4 regions of the Pseudomonas sp. H1_G08 genome follow, and region 2 is predicted to be linked to each of the others. Evidence: predicted binding sites of a transcription regulator. Region 2 holds the regulator's gene; each other region holds the start of a gene.

The links. Region 2 encodes sigma-54, which starts transcription at its own class of promoters, with help from an activator protein. Its sites were predicted from a motif close to ANTGGCATNNANNTTGCTNT; they were not measured.
Positions count from the first base shown of each region.
Region 1: glnA (type I glutamate--ammonia ligase) is a predicted target of sigma-54. The motif match lies at 2,711-2,730, and genes of this name have one in related genera.
Region 3: AB4N85_RS03875 (circularly permuted type 2 ATP-grasp protein) is a predicted target of sigma-54. The motif match lies at 1,749-1,768, and genes of this name have one in related genera.
Region 4: glnK (P-II family nitrogen regulator) is a predicted target of sigma-54. The motif match lies at 2,654-2,673, and genes of this name have one in related genera.

Region 1 is NZ_CP162822.1:5,174,545-5,179,888, reverse strand. It holds gene typA (translational GTPase TypA) at 1-902, opposite strand, end outside; gene thiI (tRNA uracil 4-sulfurtransferase ThiI) at 1,042-2,496, opposite strand; gene glnA (type I glutamate--ammonia ligase) at 2,824-4,230, shown strand; gene AB4N85_RS23535 (DUF4124 domain-containing protein) at 4,507-5,019, shown strand; gene AB4N85_RS23530 (DUF4124 domain-containing protein) at 5,016-5,344, shown strand, end outside.
Region 2 is NZ_CP162822.1:5,775,155-5,780,498, reverse strand. It holds gene lptC (LPS export ABC transporter periplasmic protein LptC) at 1-69, shown strand, start outside; gene lptA (lipopolysaccharide transport periplasmic protein LptA) at 56-601, shown strand; gene lptB (LPS export ABC transporter ATP-binding protein) at 601-1,326, shown strand; gene AB4N85_RS26025 (RNA polymerase factor sigma-54) at 1,493-2,983, shown strand; gene hpf (ribosome hibernation-promoting factor, HPF/YfiA family) at 3,057-3,365, shown strand; gene ptsN (PTS IIA-like nitrogen regulatory protein PtsN) at 3,377-3,841, shown strand; gene rapZ (RNase adapter RapZ) at 3,844-4,701, shown strand; gene AB4N85_RS26005 (HPr family phosphocarrier protein) at 4,717-4,992, shown strand; gene AB4N85_RS26000 (ZIP family metal transporter) at 5,027-5,344, opposite strand, start outside.
Region 3 is NZ_CP162822.1:829,435-834,778, reverse strand. It holds gene AB4N85_RS03880 (alpha-E domain-containing protein) at 1-293, opposite strand, end outside; gene AB4N85_RS03875 (circularly permuted type 2 ATP-grasp protein) at 306-1,715, opposite strand; gene AB4N85_RS03870 (ribonuclease E inhibitor RraB) at 2,193-2,540, opposite strand; gene AB4N85_RS03865 (hypothetical protein) at 2,750-2,983, opposite strand; gene speE (polyamine aminopropyltransferase) at 3,171-4,046, opposite strand; gene AB4N85_RS03855 (PLDc N-terminal domain-containing protein) at 4,288-4,479, opposite strand; gene AB4N85_RS03850 (hypothetical protein) at 4,551-5,081, opposite strand; gene AB4N85_RS03845 (ankyrin repeat domain-containing protein) at 5,240-5,344, opposite strand, start outside.
Region 4 is NZ_CP162822.1:4,558,233-4,563,576, forward strand. It holds gene sutA (transcriptional regulator SutA) at 1-14, opposite strand, end outside; gene AB4N85_RS20780 (secondary thiamine-phosphate synthase enzyme YjbQ) at 116-541, opposite strand; gene AB4N85_RS20785 (ammonium transporter) at 757-2,094, opposite strand; gene glnK (P-II family nitrogen regulator) at 2,132-2,470, opposite strand; gene AB4N85_RS20795 (accessory factor UbiK family protein) at 2,865-3,125, shown strand; gene AB4N85_RS20800 (HigA family addiction module antitoxin) at 3,336-3,605, opposite strand; gene AB4N85_RS20805 (GNAT family protein) at 3,778-3,999, shown strand; gene AB4N85_RS20810 (hypothetical protein) at 4,034-4,204, shown strand; gene AB4N85_RS20815 (YifB family Mg chelatase-like AAA ATPase) at 4,377-5,344, shown strand, end outside.

The sequences.
Region 1 (5,344 bases), 600 kb from region 2:
GTCAGCGGCTTCATCGCCTCGACGGTGTTGATATCGCACAGAGTGTCCGAGATGAACAGCTCGTCGAAGCCGCTGATGCAGACGATGTCGCCAGCTGCTGCTTCGTCAACGTCGATGCGGTGCAGACCGTGGTGACCCATCAGCTTCAGGATACGACCGTTGCGACGCTTGCCGTCAGCGCTGATAGCGACAACCGGGGTGTTCGGCTTGACGCGACCACGAGCGATACGGCCAACACCGATAACACCCAGGAAGCTGTTGTAGTCCAGAGCGGAGATCTGCATCTGGAACGGGCCGTCACGGTCAACGGCCGGAGGCGGAACGTGGTCGACTACTGCCTGGTACAGCGGAGTCATGTCTTCCGCCATGGCGGTGTGGTCCAGACCGGCAATACCGTTCAGGGCCGAAGCGTAAACAACCTGGAAGTCCAGTTGTTCTTCGGTCGCACCGAGGTTGTCGAACAGGTCGAAGATCTGGTCCAGAACCCAGTCCGGACGCGCGCCTGGACGGTCAACCTTGTTGATGACCACGATTGGACGCAGGCCGGCTTCGAAAGCCTTCTTGGTCACGAAACGGGTTTGCGGCATAGGGCCGTCTTGAGCGTCAACCAGCAGCAGAACGGAGTCGACCATCGACATTACGCGTTCAACTTCGCCGCCGAAGTCGGCGTGGCCCGGGGTGTCCACGATGTTGATGTGGTAGCCGTTCCAGTTGATGGCGGTGTTCTTCGCCAGAATGGTAATACCGCGCTCTTTTTCCTGGTCGTTGGAGTCCATCACGCGCTCGTCGTTGAGCTCGTTGCGCTCCAGGGTGCCGGATTGACGCAGGAGTTTGTCTACCAGGGTGGTTTTACCGTGGTCAACGTGGGCAATGATGGCGATGTTGCGTAGATTTTCGATCACTTGTGTATCTCGATCAGAGGATTCGGTTTGCTGACAAGTCATGGCAGCGATTAGCAGTAGTGTCCGGCATGGCCGTTACAGCTTGACGGCGGTGTCGGGGGGCCGGTGACGCAGGCCACAGGCAAACAGCCCCGGGCACTTAGCTCGGTCGATAAACGCGCACATTGGCATGCCCCTCACTGAGCAAATGGTGGGCATGCAGGCGACTCATCACGCCTTTGTCGCAATACAGCAGGTACTGGCGAGTAGGGTCCAGTTCCTTGAAACGTGCGTTCACTGCATAGAACGGCATCGTCTGTACCTCTATGCCGGCGAGCTCCAGCGGGTCATCCTCGGCGGCATCCGGGTGGCGGATGTCGATGACGATCTGACCGGCCAGCGCTTCGCTGACTTCTTCAATTTGCAAATCCTGGCCCAACTCGTCGATTACCCGATCGATCGGCACCAGTTTGGCGTTGGCGAGCGCGCGCTCGAGTACCGCCATGTCGAATTCTTTCTCTTCGTGCTCAACCCGGCCACGCTTGGCGGCGGTCTTGGGGTTGACCGAAATCACGCCGCAGTATTCCGGCATGTGCCGGGCGAAATCGGCGGTGCCGATCTCGTTGGCGGTGTCGATGATGTCCTGCTTGTGCGCGACGATCAGCGGCCGCAGCACCAGTTTGTCGGTCACGCAGTCGATCACCGACAGGTTCGGCAGCGTCTGGCTCGACACCTGGGAGATCGCTTCACCGGTCACCAGTGCATCGATGTGCAGGCGTTCGGCGATCTCGGACGAGGCGCGCAACATCATACGCTTCAAAACCACGCCCATATGACTGTTATCGACTTTGCCGAGAATTTCGCCCAGCACTTCCTCGAACGGCACACTGACAAATAGCACGCGTTGCGAGCTGCCGTACTTCTTCCAGATGAAGTGCGCGACTTCCATCACGCCCAATTCGTGGGCACGCCCGCCGAGATTGAAGAAGCAGAAGTGCGCCATCAGGCCGCGACGCATGATCTGATAAGCCGCCACGGTCGAATCGAAGCCGCCGGACATCAATACCAGCGTCTGCTCCAACGCGCCGAGCGGGTAGCCGCCGATGCCGTTGTGCTGGCTGTGAATCACGAACAACCGTTTGTCGCGAACTTCGATACGGACTTCGATTTGCGGTGCTTTAAGGTCGATTCCGGCCGCACCGCACTCGCGACGCAGCTTGCTGCCGACGTATTTTTCCACGTCCATCGAGCTGAAGGCATGCTTGCCTGCGCGCTTGCAGCGCACCGAGAAAATCTTCCCGGCCAGTGCATCGCCGTAGTGCTGTTTGCACTTTTCGGTGATGTCGTCGAAGTCGCCCAGCGGGTACTCGTCGATCTGCAGAAAATGCGCGATACCCGGCATGCAGGTCAGGCGTTCGCCCATCTCTTTCAAGGCTTTGGGGTCAGTAACGCGGGTTTCCAGCTCGAGATTGTCCCACACGCCGTTCACCACCACGGCCGGGTCCAGGTCACGGAGCACGGTGCGGATGTTCTTGGCCAACTGGCGGATGAATTTCGTCCGGACAGGTCGGCTTTTGATGGTGATCTCGGGGAAGACTTTTACGATAAGTTTCATGAAAACAGCGCGCGAACGGCCAGCCGAAAAAGGGGGGCGCGGATTATAGCGGAAATTGCTCAAGGTTTAACCAGTTAATGTGCAGAAGGTTTTGCTTGCACCAAAACAGGTCATTTCTGAATTTAAACGCAACATTAAGGGGCGGGATTTGTCGATTCAGTACCTCGCACGCCTTAATAAGCGTGAATTTGGGGCAAAAAACCCATGCTGGGGCACTGGCATGCAATTTGCTCCCTTGTGAGGCAGGTTGCCTTGGCAGAGTATTCGCGCCGGCATCACCATTATTAAGGGCATCCACTACCCGCCCTAATTCACCCGGAGGACACTATGTCGAAGTCGGTTCAACTCATCAAAGATCATGACGTCAAGTGGATTGATCTGCGCTTCACGGACACCAAAGGCACTCAGCACCACGTGACCATGCCGGCTCGCGATGCGCTGGATGACGACTTCTTCGAAGTCGGCAAGATGTTCGACGGTTCCTCCATCTCCGGCTGGAAAGGCATCGAAGCCTCCGACATGATCCTGATGCCGGTCGACGAAACTGCCGTGCTCGATCCGTTCACCGAAGACCCAACCCTGATTCTGGTGTGCGACATCATCGAGCCTTCGAGCATGCAGGGCTACGATCGCGACCCACGTGCGATCGCCAAGCGCGCCGAAGAGCACCTGAAAGCCACCGGTATCGGTGACACCGTATTCGCCGGTCCGGAGCCTGAGTTCTTCATCTTTGACTCGGTGAAATTCAAGTCGGACATCTCCGGCTCGATGTTCAAGATCTACTCCGAGCAAGGTTCGTGGATGTCCGACCAGGACATCGAGGGCGGCAACAAGGGTCACCGTCCAGGCGTGAAAGGCGGCTACTTCCCGGTTCCACCGTTCGACCACGACCACGAAATCCGTACCGCCATGTGCAACGCACTGGAAGAAATGGGTCAGTCGGTTGAAGTTCACCACCACGAAGTGGCAACTGCCGGCCAGAACGAAATCGGCGTCAAGTTCAACACCCTGGTGAAGAAAGCTGACGAAGTTCAGACCCTGAAATACGTTGTGCACAACGTTGCTGACGCTTACGGCCGCACCGCGACCTTCATGCCGAAGCCACTGTACGGCGACAACGGTTCGGGCATGCACGTACACATGTCGATCTGGAAAGATGGCAAGAACACCTTCGCAGGTGAAGGCTATGCCGGCCTGTCCGATACCGCTCTGTACTTCATCGGCGGCATCATCAAGCACGGTAAGGCCCTGAACGGCTTCACCAACCCGGCGACCAACTCGTACAAGCGTCTGGTGCCAGGCTTCGAAGCTCCGGTAATGCTGGCCTACTCGGCTCGCAACCGTTCCGCTTCGATCCGTATTCCTTACGTGTCGAGCCCGAAAGCCCGCCGTATCGAAGCACGCTTCCCGGATCCGGCTGCCAACCCGTACCTGGCCTTCGCAGCACTGCTGATGGCCGGTCTGGACGGTATCCAGAACAAGATCCACCCAGGCGATGCCGCCGACAAGAACCTGTACGACCTGCCGCCTGAAGAGGCGAAAGAGATCCCACAGGTTTGCGGCAGCCTGAAAGAAGCCCTGGAAGAGCTGGACAAGGGCCGCGCGTTCCTGACCAAGGGCGGCGTGTTCTCCGATGACTTCATCGACGCTTACATCGCGCTGAAATCGGAAGAAGAAATCAAGGTTCGCACCTTCGTGCACCCACTGGAATATGAGCTGTACTACAGCTGCTGATCCGGTAGCGCTGCGTAAGCGGCGTGACAAAAGAGGCCTCCTTCGGGAGGCCTTTTTTATTGCCCGGCACAGTTCATTTACCCTGTGGGAGCGAGCCTGCTCGCGAAAGCGGTGGGTCATTGAAGATGATGGTGACTGATGCGACGCCTTCGCGAGCAGGCTCGCTCCCACAGGGGATCCATGGTGTCTGAATGATCTTTGGATGTGTCGCCAGTTGGGCCAACCGCCGCACCTGTCCTATGCTGCTACCCATCGCTTCCAACCCCGGTCGATTTCATGGGTCGCACGTTTCTCTACATTCTGCTGCTGATCGCTCTGCCCGCCGCCGGGCAGATCTACAAGTACACCGACGCCAACGGCAACACGGCGTACAGCAATCAGCCGCCGGACGGCGTGCAGGCGCAACCGGTCGAGCTGCCGCCGCTCAATCGGGTCGAGCCGCAAGCACCGAGCGCGCCGCAATCACCCACCGCAGAACAACCGCAACCACCGCGCAACGCCTATGAAATCCTCGAACTCGCCGGTCTGCCCACTGACGAGGCGCTGCGCGCCAACAACGGCACCTTTACGGTCAATGTCCTGATCAAACCGCGCCTGCAATCGCCGCATCAACTGAGACTGGTGCTGGACGACGAGCCCTATGGCCAGCCGAGCAACGTACCGGTTTTGCAGTTGGTGAACATCGATCGCGGCGAGCATCGCCTGGCCGTGCAGGTGATCGACGGCCAGACCGTCATTCAGCAGAGCCCGCCAGCCGTCTTCACCGTGCAACGGGTGCATAGACCATGATCCGCGCGGGGCTGGTACTCGTTCTGGCGCTGATGTCGACGTACACCTTGGCGGAGGTCTTTACCTATGTCGACGCGCAGGGCAACCGCGTCTATACCGACCAGCCACGCGCCAACGCCAAGCGAGTGCCGATCGCGACGAGCAATCGCATGGCTGTCCCTGCCAACACCGCAGCGCCGATCACCACAGCGAAAAAATCCGCCGAACCAGCGCCCTTTCACTACGACATGCTGCGCATTCTGATCCCGGAGCCCGATGCCACTCTGCGCAGCAGCGCCGGCGAGCTGATCGTCAGCGTCACCAGCGAGCCCGGCCTGCAAAGCGG
Region 2 (5,344 bases):
AAAGCGTACCTGAAGGACAGCAGGATACACCTGCAATCGAACGTAAGAGGACAGTATGAGGCTCGTTAAAACCCTCCCTATTTTGCTCAGTCTGGGCGCAGCACTGGGAAGCGCGAGCGCCTGGTCCCTGCCGAACGATCAGCAGCAGCCTATCCGCATTCAGGCCGACGACGCCCAACTGGACGACAAGAATGGCATCGCCACCTATAAAGGTGACGTGATCATTACCCAAGGCTCGATGATCGTTAAAGGCAACACCGTGACCATGACGCGCGCGCCCAATGGCGACATCGACGTGGTGACCTCGGTAGGCAACCTGGCTTACTTCGAGCAGTTGCAGACCCAGGGCGACGCCAACCCGGTCAAGGGCTACGGCGTGACGATTCAATACCACGCCCAGCAGAACCGGGTGGTGCTGATCGACAAGGCCAAGGTTATCGACAAGGATAACAACGTCACCCAGGGCGAAAAAATCGTCTACGACACCGTGAAGAAGCTGGCCAGCGCCGGTCGCGCCACGGGCAGCAAGGTCACCGAATCGCGTCCGCGCATCGACATGGTGATCCAGCCGAAGAAGAAAACCGAAGAGAAATCCCAGTAATGGCAACTCTGAAAGCTCAGCACCTGGCCAAGGCCTATAAAAGCCGCCAGGTCGTGCGTGACGTCAGCCTGTCGATCGACAGCGGGCAGATCGTCGGCTTGCTCGGCCCGAACGGCGCCGGCAAGACTACGTGCTTCTACATGATCGTTGGCCTGGTGCAGGCAGATCAGGGCCGTGTGCTGATCGATGATCTGGACGTCAGCCACCAGCCGATGCACGGCCGCGCCAAGGCCGGTATCGGCTATCTGCCGCAAGAAGCGTCGATCTTCCGTAAACTGTCGGTCGCCGACAACATCATGGCGATCCTCGAGACCCGCCCGGAGCTGGACAAGGCCGGTCGTCGCAAGGAGCTGGAAAGCCTGCTGCAGGAATTCCACATCAGCCACATCCGCGACAACCTCGGCATGAGCCTGTCCGGCGGTGAGCGTCGCCGGGTGGAAATCGCTCGCGCCCTGGCCACTGCACCCAAGTTCATCCTGCTCGACGAACCGTTCGCCGGTGTCGACCCGATCTCGGTCGGCGACATCAAGCAGATCATCCATCACCTCAAGGCCAAGGGCATCGGCGTGCTGATCACCGACCACAACGTGCGTGAGACGCTGGATATCTGCGAAACCGCTTACATCGTCAACGACGGTCAACTGATCGCTGAAGGCGATGCCGAGACCATCCTGGCCAACGATCTGGTCAAGGAAGTGTATCTGGGTCACGAGTTCCGCCTGTAAGCGCGACAGCGCTGTATCGATTCAAGGCGCATTTATCCGCTTTAATTGTTACAGCGCTCTAGGCAAACACTTCAGTTTCAGGCATATAATTTGCTTAAGTTTGGCGCTTCGGCGCCCTGTAGTGGATGGCGCAAAGCGCCGGCGAATAAGGTGTTAAGCCCCTGCCATGAAACCATCGCTAGTCTTGAGAATGGGCCAGCAGCTGACGATGACACCGCAGCTGCAACAGGCCATCCGCCTGCTCCAATTGTCGACCCTGGACCTGCAACAGGAGATCCAGGAGGCTCTGGAATCCAATCCGATGCTCGAGCGCCAGGAAGAAGGCGACGACTTCGACAATGCCGATCCGCTGGCCGACAACGCCGAACAGAAGCCCGCCGAAATCCAGGAACCCTCCTACCAGGAAACCGCCCCGACGGTGGATAACCTCGAGGATGGCGATTGGAACGAGCGCATCCCCAACGAACTGCCAGTGGATACTGCCTGGGAAGACGTTTACCAGACCAGCGCCAGCAGCCTGCCCAGCAGCGATGACGATGAGTGGGATTTCACCACCCGCACGTCGGCCGGCGAGAGCCTGCAGAGTCATCTGCTCTGGCAACTGAACCTGGCGCCGATGTCCGACACCGATCGCCTGATCGCCGTGACCCTGATCGACTGCATCAACAATCAGGGCTATCTGGACGAAACACTCGAAGAAATTCTTGAAGCGTTCGACCCGGAACTGGACATCGAGCTCGACGAAATCGAAGCCGTCCTGCATCGCATCCAGCAATTCGAGCCCGCCGGTATCGGCGCACGCAACCTCAGCGAATGCCTGCTGCTGCAATTGCGCCAGCTGCCCGCGAAGACGCCGTGGCTGACCGAGGCCAAGCGTCTGGTCGCCGATTACATCGACCTGCTCGGCAGCCGCGATTACAGCCAGTTGATGCGGCGCATGAAGCTCAAGGAAGACGAGCTGCGTCAGGTCATCGAACTGGTGCAGAGCCTCAATCCGCGTCCCGGCTCACAGATCGAGTCGACCGAAGCCGAATACGTCATTCCCGACGTGATCGTGCGCAAGGACAACGAGCGCTGGCTGGTCGAGCTGAACCAGGAATCGGTGCCTCGCCTGCGCGTCAACGCCCAGTACGCCGGTTTTGTGAAGCGTGCCGACACCAGCGCCGACAACACTTTCATGCGCAACCAGTTGCAGGAGGCCCGCTGGTTCATCAAGAGCCTGCAGAGCCGCAACGAAACCCTGATGAAAGTGGCCACGCAGATCGTCGAACATCAGCGCGGCTTCCTCGAGTACGGCGACGAAGCAATGAAGCCGTTGGTATTGCATGACATCGCCGAAGCGGTCGGCATGCACGAATCGACGATTTCCCGGGTGACCACACAAAAATTCATGCATACCCCGCGCGGTATTTATGAGCTGAAATACTTTTTCTCCAGCCACGTCAGCACCTCCGAAGGCGGCGAATGCTCGTCCACGGCGATCCGCGCGATCATCAAGAAACTGGTCGCTGCGGAAAATCAGAAAAAGCCGTTGAGTGACAGCAAGATCGCTGGTTTACTGGAGGCACAAGGCATTCAGGTGGCTCGCCGCACCGTCGCCAAGTACCGCGAATCCCTCGGAATCGCGCCTTCGAGCGAACGCAAGCGGTTGATGTAAGCCACGTTACAGCGTTCCAGTGGCAGGCTTTTCGGCCTGCCGCTTTATGCACTGGCAACGAAGGAGAAGCTGTATGCAAGTCAACATCAGTGGACACCAACTGGAAGTGACCCAACCTCTGCGTTCCTACATCGAGGAAAAACTCCAGCGACTGGAGCGACATTTCGACAAGATCACCAACGTGCAGGTCACGATGTGCGTCGAAAAGCTGAAACAGAAGATCGAAGCCACCTTGCATATTCCCGGCAGTGAAGTGGTCGCAAACGCAGAAGATACCGACATGTACGCTGCGATCGACTCACTTACCGACAAGCTGGATCGCCAACTCAAAAAGCATAAGGAAAAGACCCAGAGCCTCCTCCAGGGCGCGACCGGTCGTTAACACCCCTATCCATGATCCGACTTGAAACCATCCTGACCCCCGGCCGTTCCCAAGTGAACGCGCCGGGCGGCAGCAAGAAAAAAGCCCTCGAACAGATTGCCAACCTGATCCACCGCGAAGTGCCGGATCTGGCGATGCAGGATGTCTTCGAGGCGCTGATCGCCCGTGAAAAACTCGGCTCCACCGGTTTTGGCAACGGCATCGCCATTCCCCACTGCCGCCTCAAGGGCTGCGCGGGGCCAGTGAGCGCCCTGCTGCACCTCGAAGCCCCGATCGATTTCGACGCCATCGACGGCGCTCCGGTGGACCTGTTGTTCGTACTGCTGGTCCCGGAAGCCGCAACCGACGCGCATCTGGAGTTGTTGCGCCAGATCGCCAGCATGCTCGACCGCAAGGAAGTGCGCGACAAGCTACGCAGCGCTCCGAGCAATGAAGCCTTGTACCAGGTTGTACTGGACGAGCAGAACGGGCACTAATCATGCGTTTGATCATTGTCAGTGGCCGTTCGGGCTCGGGTAAAAGTACCGCCCTGAATGTCCTTGAGGACAACGGCTACTACTGCATCGACAATCTGCCGGCCGGTTTGCTGCCGGAACTGGCCGAGCGGGCGCTGATTCACACAGAACTGGCGCAGCCGCTGGTCGCCGTGTCGATCGATGCGCGCAACCTGCCCAGCCATCTGTCACGTTTCCCTGAGTTGCTCGAAGACGTGCGTGCCAAGCATATCAAGTGCGATGTGCTGTACCTGGACGCCGATGAAGAAACCCTGCTCAAGCGTTTTTCCGAGACCCGTCGTCGTCACCCGCTGAGCAACGCAAATCGCTCACTGGCCGAGGCGATTCACGATGAAACCGCCCTGCTTGGTCCGATCGCCGATCTGGCCGACCTGAAAATCAACACCACCAGCCTGAATCTGTATCAACTGCGCGACACCATCAAGTTGCGCCTGTTGAATCAACCGGAGCCCGGTACGGCGTTTCTGGTCGAGTCGTTCGGCTTCAAGCGCGGCATGCCGGTCGACGCCGACCTCGTGTTCGACGTGCGCTGCCTGCCCAATCCGTACTGGAAACCGGAGCTGCGCGCGCAATCCGGCCTCGATGCCCCTGTGGCCGAGTACCTGGCGCAGCAGCCGGATGTCGAAGAAATGTATCAGGACATCTACGCCTACCTGAACAAGTGGCTGCCACGCTTCGCCGCCAGCAACCGCGCCTACGTCACCATTGCCATTGGCTGCACCGGCGGGCATCACCGCTCCGTCTACCTGACCGAACGACTGGGTCAGGCCCTGCAGAAAACCCTGAAGAACGTCCAGGTTCGCCACCGCGACCTCACCTAAAGGATCCACACCGCGATGCCTGCTCGTGAAATCGAAATCATCAATAAGCTGGGCCTGCATGCCCGGGCATCGGCCAAATTTGTCGGCGTGGCGGGTCAGTATCCAGACTGCACGATCCGAGTGGGACGCACACCTGAAACGACTGTCGACGGCAAGAGCATCATGGCAATGATGATGCTCGCGGCGGGTAAAGGCACCAAGATCCATTTGAGCACCGAAGGCGAACAGGCTCAGGAAGCCATGGACGCATTGGTCGATCTGATCGAAAGGTATTTCGACGAAGGTGAATAATCCTCGAGGCGGGGACACTGTTCCTCGCCTCCATTCACCCCAACGCCGTATCCATCACCATCATCAGACAAAACCCGATCAGAAGGCCCAGACTGGCCAGCTTGTCATGCCCATGACGGCGCGATTCCGGGATCACTTCGTGGGTCACCACCAGCAACATCGCCCCCGCCGCCAGTGCCAGCCCCAACGGCAACAGCACCTGAGCCAGACTCACGAGCCACGCACACAGCAGCGCAAATATCGGTTCGACCAGCCCCGACGCCGCGCCGATCAGAAACGCTCTGACCCGCGACATTCCCGCCCCGGCCAGCACCAGAGCAATCACCAGTCCTTCCGGCACATCCTGCAACGC
Region 3 (5,344 bases), 950 kb from region 2:
TGGGCACTGGCCCGCGCAGCGCCGAGGCAGCTGTAGATGCTCGCCGGGTTGGCCGCGTCCAGTGCGAAGAAATGCAGCAGGCGCTCTGCGTGCAGGTCGCCGTGGCGTTCAAGGTAATCGTCCAAGGTGCCGGTGATCAGCAACGGCATAGCGAGTTCATGCAGGCCATCGCCGCGCCCGTCCTGCGGCATCAGCGACAGCGAATAGCTGATGTCGAGCATGCGCGCGAGATTCTCCGCACGCTCCAGGTAACGCGACATCCAGTACAGATCCGAGGCAGTTCTACTTAACATGGCAAGCTTCCTTCAATCCTCGACTACCCAGGTGTCCTTGGTCCCGCCGCCCTGGGAGGAGTTCACCACCAGGGAGCCTTCACGCAACGCGACACGGGTCAAACCGCCAGGCACCACACGGGTTTCGCGGCCGGACAGCACGAACGGACGCAAGTCGATATGGCGCGGCGCGATGCCGTTTTCGACAAAGGTCGGACAGGTCGACAGCGACAGCGTCGGCTGCGCAATGTAGGCATGGGGTTTGGCTTTGATGCGCTCGCGAAAGGCATCGATTTCCGCTGTCGTCGCGGCCGGTCCGACCAGCATCCCGTAACCGCCGGAGCCCTGGGTTTCCTTGACGACCAAATCCGCAAGATTGGCCAGCACATGGGACAGCTCGGACGGGTTGCGGCATTGCCAGGTCGGCACGTTTTTCAGGATCGGCTCTTCGTCGAGGTAAAAACGGATCATGTCGGTGACAAACGGGTAAACCGATTTATCGTCCGCGACCCCGGTGCCGATGGCATTGGCCAGCACCACGTTGCCGGAGCGATAGGACGACAGCAGCCCCGGCACACCGAGCATCGAATCCGGGTTGAATGCCAGAGGATCGAGGAATGCGTCGTCGAGGCGGCGATAGATCACGTCGACCGCTTTCGGGCCATCGGTGGTGCGCATGAACACCTTGTCGTCACGCACGAACAAATCTGCGCCTTCCACCAGTTCAACGCCCATTTCCCGCGCCAGAAACGCATGTTCGAAGAACGCGCTATTGAAGCGTCCCGGCGTCAACACCACCACGCTCGGGTTGTCGATCGGACTTGAGCTTTTCAGGGTATCAAGCAGCAGATTGGGATAGTGATCGATCGGGGCAATGCGCTGGGCGGCGAACAGTTCAGGGAACAGGCGCATCATCATCTTGCGGTCTTCGAGCATGTAGCTGACGCCACTGGGTGTGCGCAGGTTGTCTTCGAGAACGTAATAAGTGCCATCGCCATCGCGTACCAGATCGACGCCGGAGATATGCGAGTAGATGTCGCGGTGCAGATCCAGGCCCTGCATTGCCAACTGGTATTGCTCGTTGGCCAGCACCTGTTCGGCGGGAATAATCCCGGCCTTGATGATGCGCTGCTCGTGGTAGAGGTCGGCGAGAAACATGTTCAACGCCTTGACCCGCTGGATGCAGCCGCGCTCGACAATCCGCCACTCACTGGCGGGGATGCTACGGGGAATGGTATCGAACGGAATCAGGCGCTCGGTGCCCTGCTCGTCGCCATAGAGCGTGAAGGTGATCCCGGCTCGGTGGAACAGCAGATCGGCCTCGCGGCGGCGCTGCGCGAGCAGCTCGTCGGGCGTCTCGGCCAGCCAGCGGGCAAATTCCCGGTAATGCGGGCGGACCAGGCCGCCGGCATCGTACATCTCGTCAAAATAGGTGCGGATCATGCCGTACTCCTTGTCACTCCGGACATACAGGCCTTCGCAAGGCCCGTGCCATCGGCATAAACGCTTTGATTTCAATCGGTTGTAGATCCACGCCGGAGGCTGCGCACCATTCCTGTGCGGCAAATGCCCCGGCCCGATTGCCCCCGCTTCATTGCGACGCACTGCATCGCCTATCACCAGCATAGTCAGAGTTGATTTCACTGCCCGACCGCGACTGCGGATAATCCGCGCATTCGCTGCAAAACTTCCCCGGCACGCCGTCGCGAAGTAGTCAGCTCAACTGATCTGAACTGCCTTGGCAGCCCCGTCCCGACAGGACTTTATTGCACACCCGTCTTCCCTTTTAGCCACCCTCTCCGGTGGCTTTTTTTTGCCCGGGATTCTTGTTTCAGGGTTTTGCCACTGCGATGTGCAGAAGCCAGAAACGACAACGGCCGACCCGAAGGTCAGCCGTTGCCCGACAAACAATGCGCAATATCAATTCAACCGGTAACGATTGCGCACCTCCTGCTTCACGCCCCAACCCTCGATAATGCCGCCCAGCGGTTCGACCACGGCAGAAAAGCCTTGCTCGAAATCGCCGATGTCGTCATAGGTTGCGTACATCACTTTGCTCAATTCCAGCGACCAGGCGCCGTCGTCGCGCGCACTGACCTGGGCATTGATGGATTCACCGCGAAATTTGCCTGCTGCCCTGCGCGCCCGCTCCTCGTCCGGAAAAATCGCGTAGAACTCGATGGGATGAAACCGGGAAAAATCGAAACCGCCTTCTTTCATGCGGCGCAGAACGTTGCTGCTGATGTCTTCTTGATAGGCTGTGCTCATGAATCGTCCCCCTCGATTGATGGATAGACTTTCCGTATTCCCGCCCCGGGCCTTTTGGCCTAAGTACTACGGCAACGTGGTTGCGCGCGGGAAACAAGCATGTAGCTGACAAGACCAGACCTTAGCGATCCATTCGCTGATCTCGCCTGCAGAGTAGCCCCAAGAGAGCGCCGCTGCCAAGGCCTGGTTTACGAGATGACAGGAAGTGTTCAGACAGGGGTGATGCTGAGGATTTCGATGCCGTTCTGGGTCTTGAGGTTTTTCACCTCGGCATCGGTGGTGCGCCCTTGCAGGTCGTTGAGATCCAGCTGGGCGGCAACCGGAAGAAGCCGCTCCTTGATCAGCCGCGCGGCTTCATCATCGGACGGGCATTCCTCACGTTCGAAGACTTCATCAACAATTTCGCCGTGATCATCCACGAAAGTGACTTTCCACTTTTGCATCAGTGCCTCCTCGATCAACCCGTAAATGGGCTTACCTCTATCTCGACTTTTTTCCGCGAGAGTTGGTTCAAAAGGATTACAGCCGCCAACGGTGAAAATAACCATCCGATCGATAGGGCGGACTTCTGTGGCGAGGGGATTTATCCCCTCACCACAAAAGCTCCCTTGCAGAGCGCCTTCAGCGTGATCAGTCGTTGCTCGGCTTGTTGACCGCTTGCAGCACGTATTGCGGCAAGGCGAACGCGCCGATGTGGATTTCCGGATTGTAGTAACGGGTGACGATGCCGCTGCCGATGAAGCGCTGTTGCAGGGTTTCACGGCTGAGCTTGCGGTAGGCCGGGTTGGTCGAGCCCCAGGCGAAGGTCATCGAGCCGCCGATGTAGGTCGGCACGGCGGCCTGGTAGAAGTGCCAGTCCGGGAACAGGCTGCGCAGGCGACCGGCGGTGGTTTTGACTTCGTCGATCTGCATGAACGGCGTGCCGTTCTGAGTCACCAGGATGCCGCCTTCGTTCAGGCAGCGGTGGCACGCCTGGTAGAAGTTCTCCGAGAACAGCACTTCGCCCGGGCCGATCGGGTCGGTGGAGTCGGAGATGATCACGTCGAATTTTTCAGTGGTGGTGGCGACGAAACGCATGCCGTCATCGATCACCAGGTTCAGGCGCGGATCATCGTAGGCACCGGCGGAATGGTTCGGCAGGAATTCCTTGCACATGTCGACCACGGTGCCGTCGATTTCGACCATGGTGATGTGTTCGACGCCGGCGTGCTTGGTCACTTCGCGCAACATGCCGCCGTCACCGCCGCCGATGATCAGCACGCGCTTGGCAGTGCCGTGGGCGAGGATCGGCACGTGGGTGAGCATTTCGTGGTAGATGAATTCGTCGGCTTCGGTGGTCTGGATCACGCCGTCCAGCGCCATCACCCGGCCCATGCGCGGGTTCTGGAAGATCACCAGATGCTGGTGTTCGGTGCGCACTTCGTGCAGCAGTTTTTCCATGCGAAAACGCTGGCCGTAGCCTTCGTAGAGGGTTTCCAGGTACTCGCTGGTCTTGGTAACGGTCATGGTCAAGTGCTCCGATAAATGCGCGGGCGCCATCGTGGGGACGATTGCCCGGGAAAGGCGCGCATTCTACGTTGCCGAAGATGACAGGTCGAACCTCCGGTTGTTTTTTACCAGCGCAAACCAATGTGGGAGCGAGCCTGCTCGCGAAAGCGGAGTATCAGTTGCCGGTGATGGCGACTGACACAACGTCTTCGCGAGCAGGCTCGCTCCCACAGGGATGACCGTGTGATCGAAAATCAGCTCAGATCCGGACGTTACCCCGTGGCCCGGCAATAGCCCAGATGATCAGGCCCAGCACCGGCAGGAGGATAATCAGCAACACCCAGACGATTTTCATCCCGGTGGAGGCGCCGCTTTTGAGCACATTGATGATGGCCCAGATATCGAGGGCAAGGATGATCAGGCCAATCAGACCGTTGAACGTGGAACCCATGGTGTCGCTCCAGAATAGTGGCATGCACTTTTAGGATAGACGGTCGCGCGCAGGGTTCCCTTTTATTGCGTTCAGACGTGAACGGCGACCTTCAAGGCTTCCAGCGCTGGCGCAGCGGCGATGCCAATCTCGGCGCATAACTCCAGCACGCGGGGCACATCGTTGCCGTAGACCAGGACCATTTGTAGCTCATCGTCGAGCAACTGGCTGAAGTTCATCAACGTGTAACCGCCGTTTTCCTTGTTCAGGCTGCTCATCTGCACCTGGATGCGGTTGAGTGCGGTCAGTGCTTCGGTCTTGGCCAGTTGTTTGGGCTTGAGGTTGAAATCCACGCCGGGGCCAAACGAAGCAACGATTTGTGCGAACAGATCGACATAGGTATCGGCCTGGAACAGCACAGTTTCCGGCAGGCTGCCGACCACTACCCACTCACCCAGCGGGATCGGGAATGTGTCGTCGTAGTTGATGTCCGGATTGGCGGCCAGAAAAGCATTGGCATCGGCGTAGGCCTGCGCGGCTTCGTCGGCCACTTTCAGGATCTCGTCCTCGCCCATGCAGCCGGAGCTGATTTTGCTGATGAGTTCGACGAGTGCGGCTTTCATGAGGGCGGATCCTGTAGTGACAGTAGAATTTCGGGCGCGAAGAATAGCGCAGAAAAGCAAAAGATCGCAGCCTTCGGCAGCTCCTACAGGTCCTGCGTTCACTTGGCGAACGCATCAAGTGTAGGAGCTGCCGCAGGCTGCGATCTTTTGATCGTTTATCAGGCCAACAACTTTTCCAGCTGCGCAGTGGTATCGACTGCACCCATGGTCCGCGCCGCATCCAGCGCGGTCACGCCATTGGCGTCCTTGGCTCTCGGGTCAGC
Region 4 (5,344 bases), 1.2 Mb from region 2:
TCATCGTCGCTCATGTTCTACCTCATGACTTGCCAAAAGCAGATTAGTTATAGACCAGCTTTGGCGGCTGTCGAAGCCGCCGTTGAAAAATCTTCTGCCGCTGCCCGGCAGCGGCTCATGCCTGTTCACCGTGCAAGGTGGCGAGGACTTTACGGGCACCGCCATGATCACGGTGCTCGCCCAGATAAATCCCTTGCCAGGTACCCAGTGCCAGCCGCCCTGCCGCAACCGGCAGACTGATCTGGCAACCGAGCACGCTGGCCTTGAAGTGCGCCGGGAGATCATCCGGGCCTTCGTCGTTGTGCTCGTAGCCGTCTGTTCCTTGTGGGATCAGACGATTGAAAAATCGTTCGAAGTCGCGACGAACTGCCGGATCGGCGTTCTCGTTGATGGTCAACGATGCCGACGTGTGCTGCAGCCACAAATGCAACAGACCGACCCGACAGGTCTTGAGTTCAGGCAAGCCTGCGAGTAACTCGTCCGTCACCAGATGAAAGCCCCGGGGCCTTGCCCGCAGGGTTATCAGAGTCTGTTGCCACATACAGTTCTCCGCTCGTTCGGGGCGCATTCTAGCGTGCTCTGAAAAAAAACAAAGGCCCTAATATTCCTGCAGCGATGTAAGCGATTGCCCGCAGAAAAAGCCTCGTCGTAAAGACGACCAAAGCCGTAAGAAAAATCCTTTCAGCCGCACCTTGAATGACAAATCCCGGACAAAAAAATGCCCGGCGAACCGGGCAATTTTTTTATCGCGCGTACTTACAGGTTGTAGCCGCGTTCGTTGTGTTGTGCCAGATCGAGGCCGACCGACTCTTCTTCCTCGGTTACGCGCAGCCCCATGACGGCGTCCAGCACCTTGAGGATGATGAAAGTGACGATCGCGGTGTAGATCACCGTGAAGCCGACGCCTTTGATCTGAATCCAGACCTGCGCGCCAATGTCAGTCACGGTGCCGAAGCCGCCCAGTGCCGGTGCGGCAAACACACCAGTGAGGATCGCGCCGAGGATACCGCCGATGCCGTGCACGCCGAAGGCATCCAGGGAATCGTCATAGCCGAGTTTGCGTTTCAGGGTGGTGGCGCAGAAGAAGCACACCACGCCTGCGGCCAGACCGATCACCAGTGCACCCATCGGGCCTACAGTGCCAGCGGCCGGAGTGATCGCGACCAGACCGGCGACCACGCCCGAAGCAATCCCCAGTGCGCTTGGCTTGCCGTGGGTGACCCACTCGGCAAACATCCAGCCCAGTGCCGCAGCGGCGGTGGCGATCTGAGTAACCAGCATGGCCATACCGGCAGTGCCGTTGGCGGCAGCAGCGGAACCAGCGTTGAAGCCGAACCAGCCAACCCACAGCATCGCCGCGCCCATCAGGGTGTAGCCGAGGTTATGCGGAGCCATCGGTGTGGTCGGGAAGCCTTTGCGCTTGCCCAGTACCAGGCACGCGACCAGGCCGGCGATACCGGCGTTGATGTGCACCACGGTGCCGCCAGCAAAGTCGAGCACGCCCCAGTCCCACATCAGGCCGCCGTTACCGGACCAGACCATGTGCGCGATCGGTGCATAAACCAGCGTGAACCAGATGCCCATGAAAATCAGCATCGCGGAGAACTTCATGCGCTCGGCGAACGCACCGACGATCAGCGCCGGGGTGATGATCGCGAAGGTCATCTGGAAGGTGATGAACACCGCTTCAGGGAACAGCGCCGCCGGGCCGGTGATGCTCGAAGGCGTGACACCGGCGAGGAACGCCTTGCCCATGCCACCGAAGAACGAATTGAAGTTGACGACGCCCTGCTCCATGCCGGTGGTGTCGAAGGCAATGCTGTAGCCATAAATGACCCACAGGATGCTGATCAGACCGGTAATGGCGAAGCACTGCATCAGCACGGAAAGAATGTTTTTCGAGCGAACCATACCGCCGTAGAACAGCGCCAGGCCGGGGATGGTCATGAACAGCACGAGCGCTGTCGAGGTGAGCATCCAGGCGGTGTCGCCGGAATTGAGGACTGGCGCTGCCACTTCGTCTGCCGCCATGGCGATGCCGGGCATTACGATGGACAACAGGGCGCCTAGCCCTGCGAATTTACGCAGAGTCATATTGTTTTCTCCTGGGGCGTTGGGTTTGTGGCGGCGCTTAGATCGCGTCGGTATCGGTTTCGCCGGTACGGATGCGGATCGCCTGTTCCAGATTGACCACGAAGATCTTGCCGTCACCGATCTTGCCGGTGTTGGCCGCTTTGGTTATCGCCTCGATAACCCGATCCAGATCCTTGTCGTCGATGGCCACGTCGATTTTCACCTTGGGCAGAAAATCGACCACATATTCCGCGCCGCGATACAGCTCGGTGTGACCCTTCTGCCGGCCGAAGCCTTTGACTTCAGTAACGGTAATGCCCTGCACGCCGATTTCGGACAGCGACTCGCGCACGTCGTCCAACTTGAACGGCTTGATGATGGCAGTGACTAGCTTCATGAAACTCTCTCCCGAATTGGTGGACTTGCCCCAGGAAAACAAACCCGTCTCAAGTCTAAGCGCAGTGCCTGGCTTTGTAACGCATCGTTGACGCCAGCTAACCGCATCAGACGAAACTCCCCGCTTCGTCTGCCGCACTGCATTCGTCACAGCGACTGCATCAGTGCATGGGTCGAGGGTGACTAAGCAGAAACCTTGCCAGCTCGGCAAAAACCCTGCATTTCAATCTCTTGGCCCCTGTTGCACGCGCTCGGGCAGAAAAGCTTTTGCCGATACGCACAACAACGGTGCGCCACCGTCCGTCCCCCTGCGCGAAAAGCGTGCATCCGTGCAACGGGATTGACTATAGACACTGCGTGATACACTGCCGGCCATTGTTTCCAGGACATTTCCCATGCTCGCGCCCAAAGACTTCCTCGACGCCCTGAGCGGCACCGCCTCCCGCCTCTTCAGCGGCGACACCCCGCTGCCGAAAGCCGAAATGGAAAGCCAGTTCAAAATGCTGCTGCAAAGTGCCTTCAGCAAACTCGATCTGGTCAGCCGGGAAGAGTTCGATAGTCAGATGGTAGTGCTGGCGCGTACTCGCGCCCGCCTCGAAAGCCTCGAAGCCAAGGTTGCCGAGATGGAAGCGAAGCTGACACCGCCCGCTGAATAATTCGCGTCCCTGTAGGAGCTGCCGAAGGCTGCGATCTTTTGATCTTCAGCCCTTGAACCATCCCCGCAACGTCCTACAACCTTAATGACCGCCGTCCGATTGCGCCAAAAAGCCCAGGTTTCTAAGCTATCTGATGCTGAATGTTCAGCAGAGGATTGGGCGACCCGGGCAGGGCCATGGTGGAAAAGGGCTTCGCGGATGCTGCAATCGCTATGAGCCCGCATGCCGGAGCTGGGCTCTGCGCAAATCGTAAGTCGACTGAAGATTCATCCATAACTCAGGCGTAGTGTTGAGCTGAATGGCGAGGCTGATTGCCAGATCGGCGCAGATCCTGAGCTGGCATTTCACAAGCTCTTCGATCTCGCTTTCGGGCCATTTCGTGGGCATGGCCAGATCCATGACGGTCATGCTCAACGGCTCCATGAATTCCTTATTCAGAACCTCGCCCGGAAGAATCGGGCGCATACCACTGCGGTCCATTTTTTTTCGCCTCCAGAGGCTGCGTTGAGTGGCCAAACTGGAACATCCGACTCCGGATACAAGATCTTCACACCCCTTTCGCCAGCGTCCTACAAATATTAGGGCAGCGTTCTGGTACGAAGAAGAACTGTGCGGACTGTGCTACGCAACGCCGCGAAGAAGCACGATCTGCATGAAAATCGTCCTTTTGCAGGGACACACCTGCAAGACAAATACCTTGCGGGGCTGGATCGCTCCGATGGCATTGCTGACAACAGAGTTCTACGCCCGGAAGCTGGGGTGCACGAAAATCGAAGTACAAGAGCCAGACTCAGGCGCCATCCCTTACTATCAAACGCTGGGATTTTATTTTGATACAACCGGTCGCCTTGTCTTTCCATTGGACGACCAATAAGATCGAATCAAGCATCCCGGCACGTGAGGTGTTTATGAAGCAGAAGAAGCAGAAAACCCAATCGGCACGGGTGTCCAAACCGGGTACCGAGGCACTCGGATTGCCGGACAGAGTTTCAGCCAGTCAGCGGCATTTTCTGAAAGTGGCCGCGACCTATGGCAAGGAAATGGAGCCCGATGGTTGGCTTGCCGGCGGTGGAACCTGAGTACCGCAAAAATGACCGCCTGACAGGCGGTTTTTTTATGCCTGAGGATTAGTGCCTTCAGCAACATCCAGTGAAAGTTCGCCCTTAAAACTGTCCGACCAACGCTCTCTCCCCAGACTACCCTTCAAAAACCCGCAGGAAGCGGCTCCCCGATTCAACTCAAGGAACGACCATGTCCCTCTCCATCGTCCACAGTCGCGCCCAGGTTGGCGTGGAAGCCCCCGCTGTTACCGTCGAAGTCCATCTGGCCAACGGTCTGCCGTCGCTGACCATGGTCGGCCTGCCTGAAGCGGCGGTGAAGGAGAGCAAGGATCGCGTACGCAGCGCGATCATCAATTCCGGACTGCAATTTCCGGCGCGGCGGATCACCTTGAATCTGGCGCCGGCGGACCTGCCCAAGGATGGCGGGCGGTTTGATCTGGCGATTGCCTTGGGGATTCTGTCGGCGAGTGTGCAGGTGCCCTGCCTGACCCTGGACGAGGTGGAATGTCTGGGCGAGTTGGCGCTGTCGGGTGCCGTGCGGCCGGTGCGTGGTGTGCTGCCGGCGGCACTGGCGGCGCGCAAGGCCGGGCGGGCGTTGGTGGTGCCTCGAGCGAATGCCGAGGAGGCGTGTCTGGCGTCGGGGTTGAAGGTGTTTGCGGTGGATCATTTGCTGGAAGCGGTGGCGCATTTCAATGGGCATACGCCGGTGGAGCCTTACGTTTCCGACGGTTTGATGCACGCTGCCAAGCCCTATCCCGACCTCAACGAAGTGCAGGGTCAAACAGCCGCAAAGCGCGCATTGCTGATTGCCGCAGCGGGGGCGCACAACTTGTTGTTCAGCGGGCCTCCGGGAACCGGCAAGACGCTGCTGGCCAGTCGTCTGCCAGGATTACTGCCGCCGCTATCCGAATGCGAGGCGCTGGAAGTGGCAGCGATTCAATCGGTCGCCAGCGGGGTTCCCTTGACTCACTGGCCGCAGCGGCCGTTCAGGCAACCGCACCATTCGGCGTCCGGGCCGGCATTGGTCGGTGGCAGCTCGAAACCGCAACCCGGCGAAATCACCCTCGCCCACCATGGCGTACTGTTTCTCGATGAGTTGCCGGAGTTTGATCGCAAGGTTCTGGAAGTGCTGCGCGAGCCGTTGGAGTCCGGGCATAT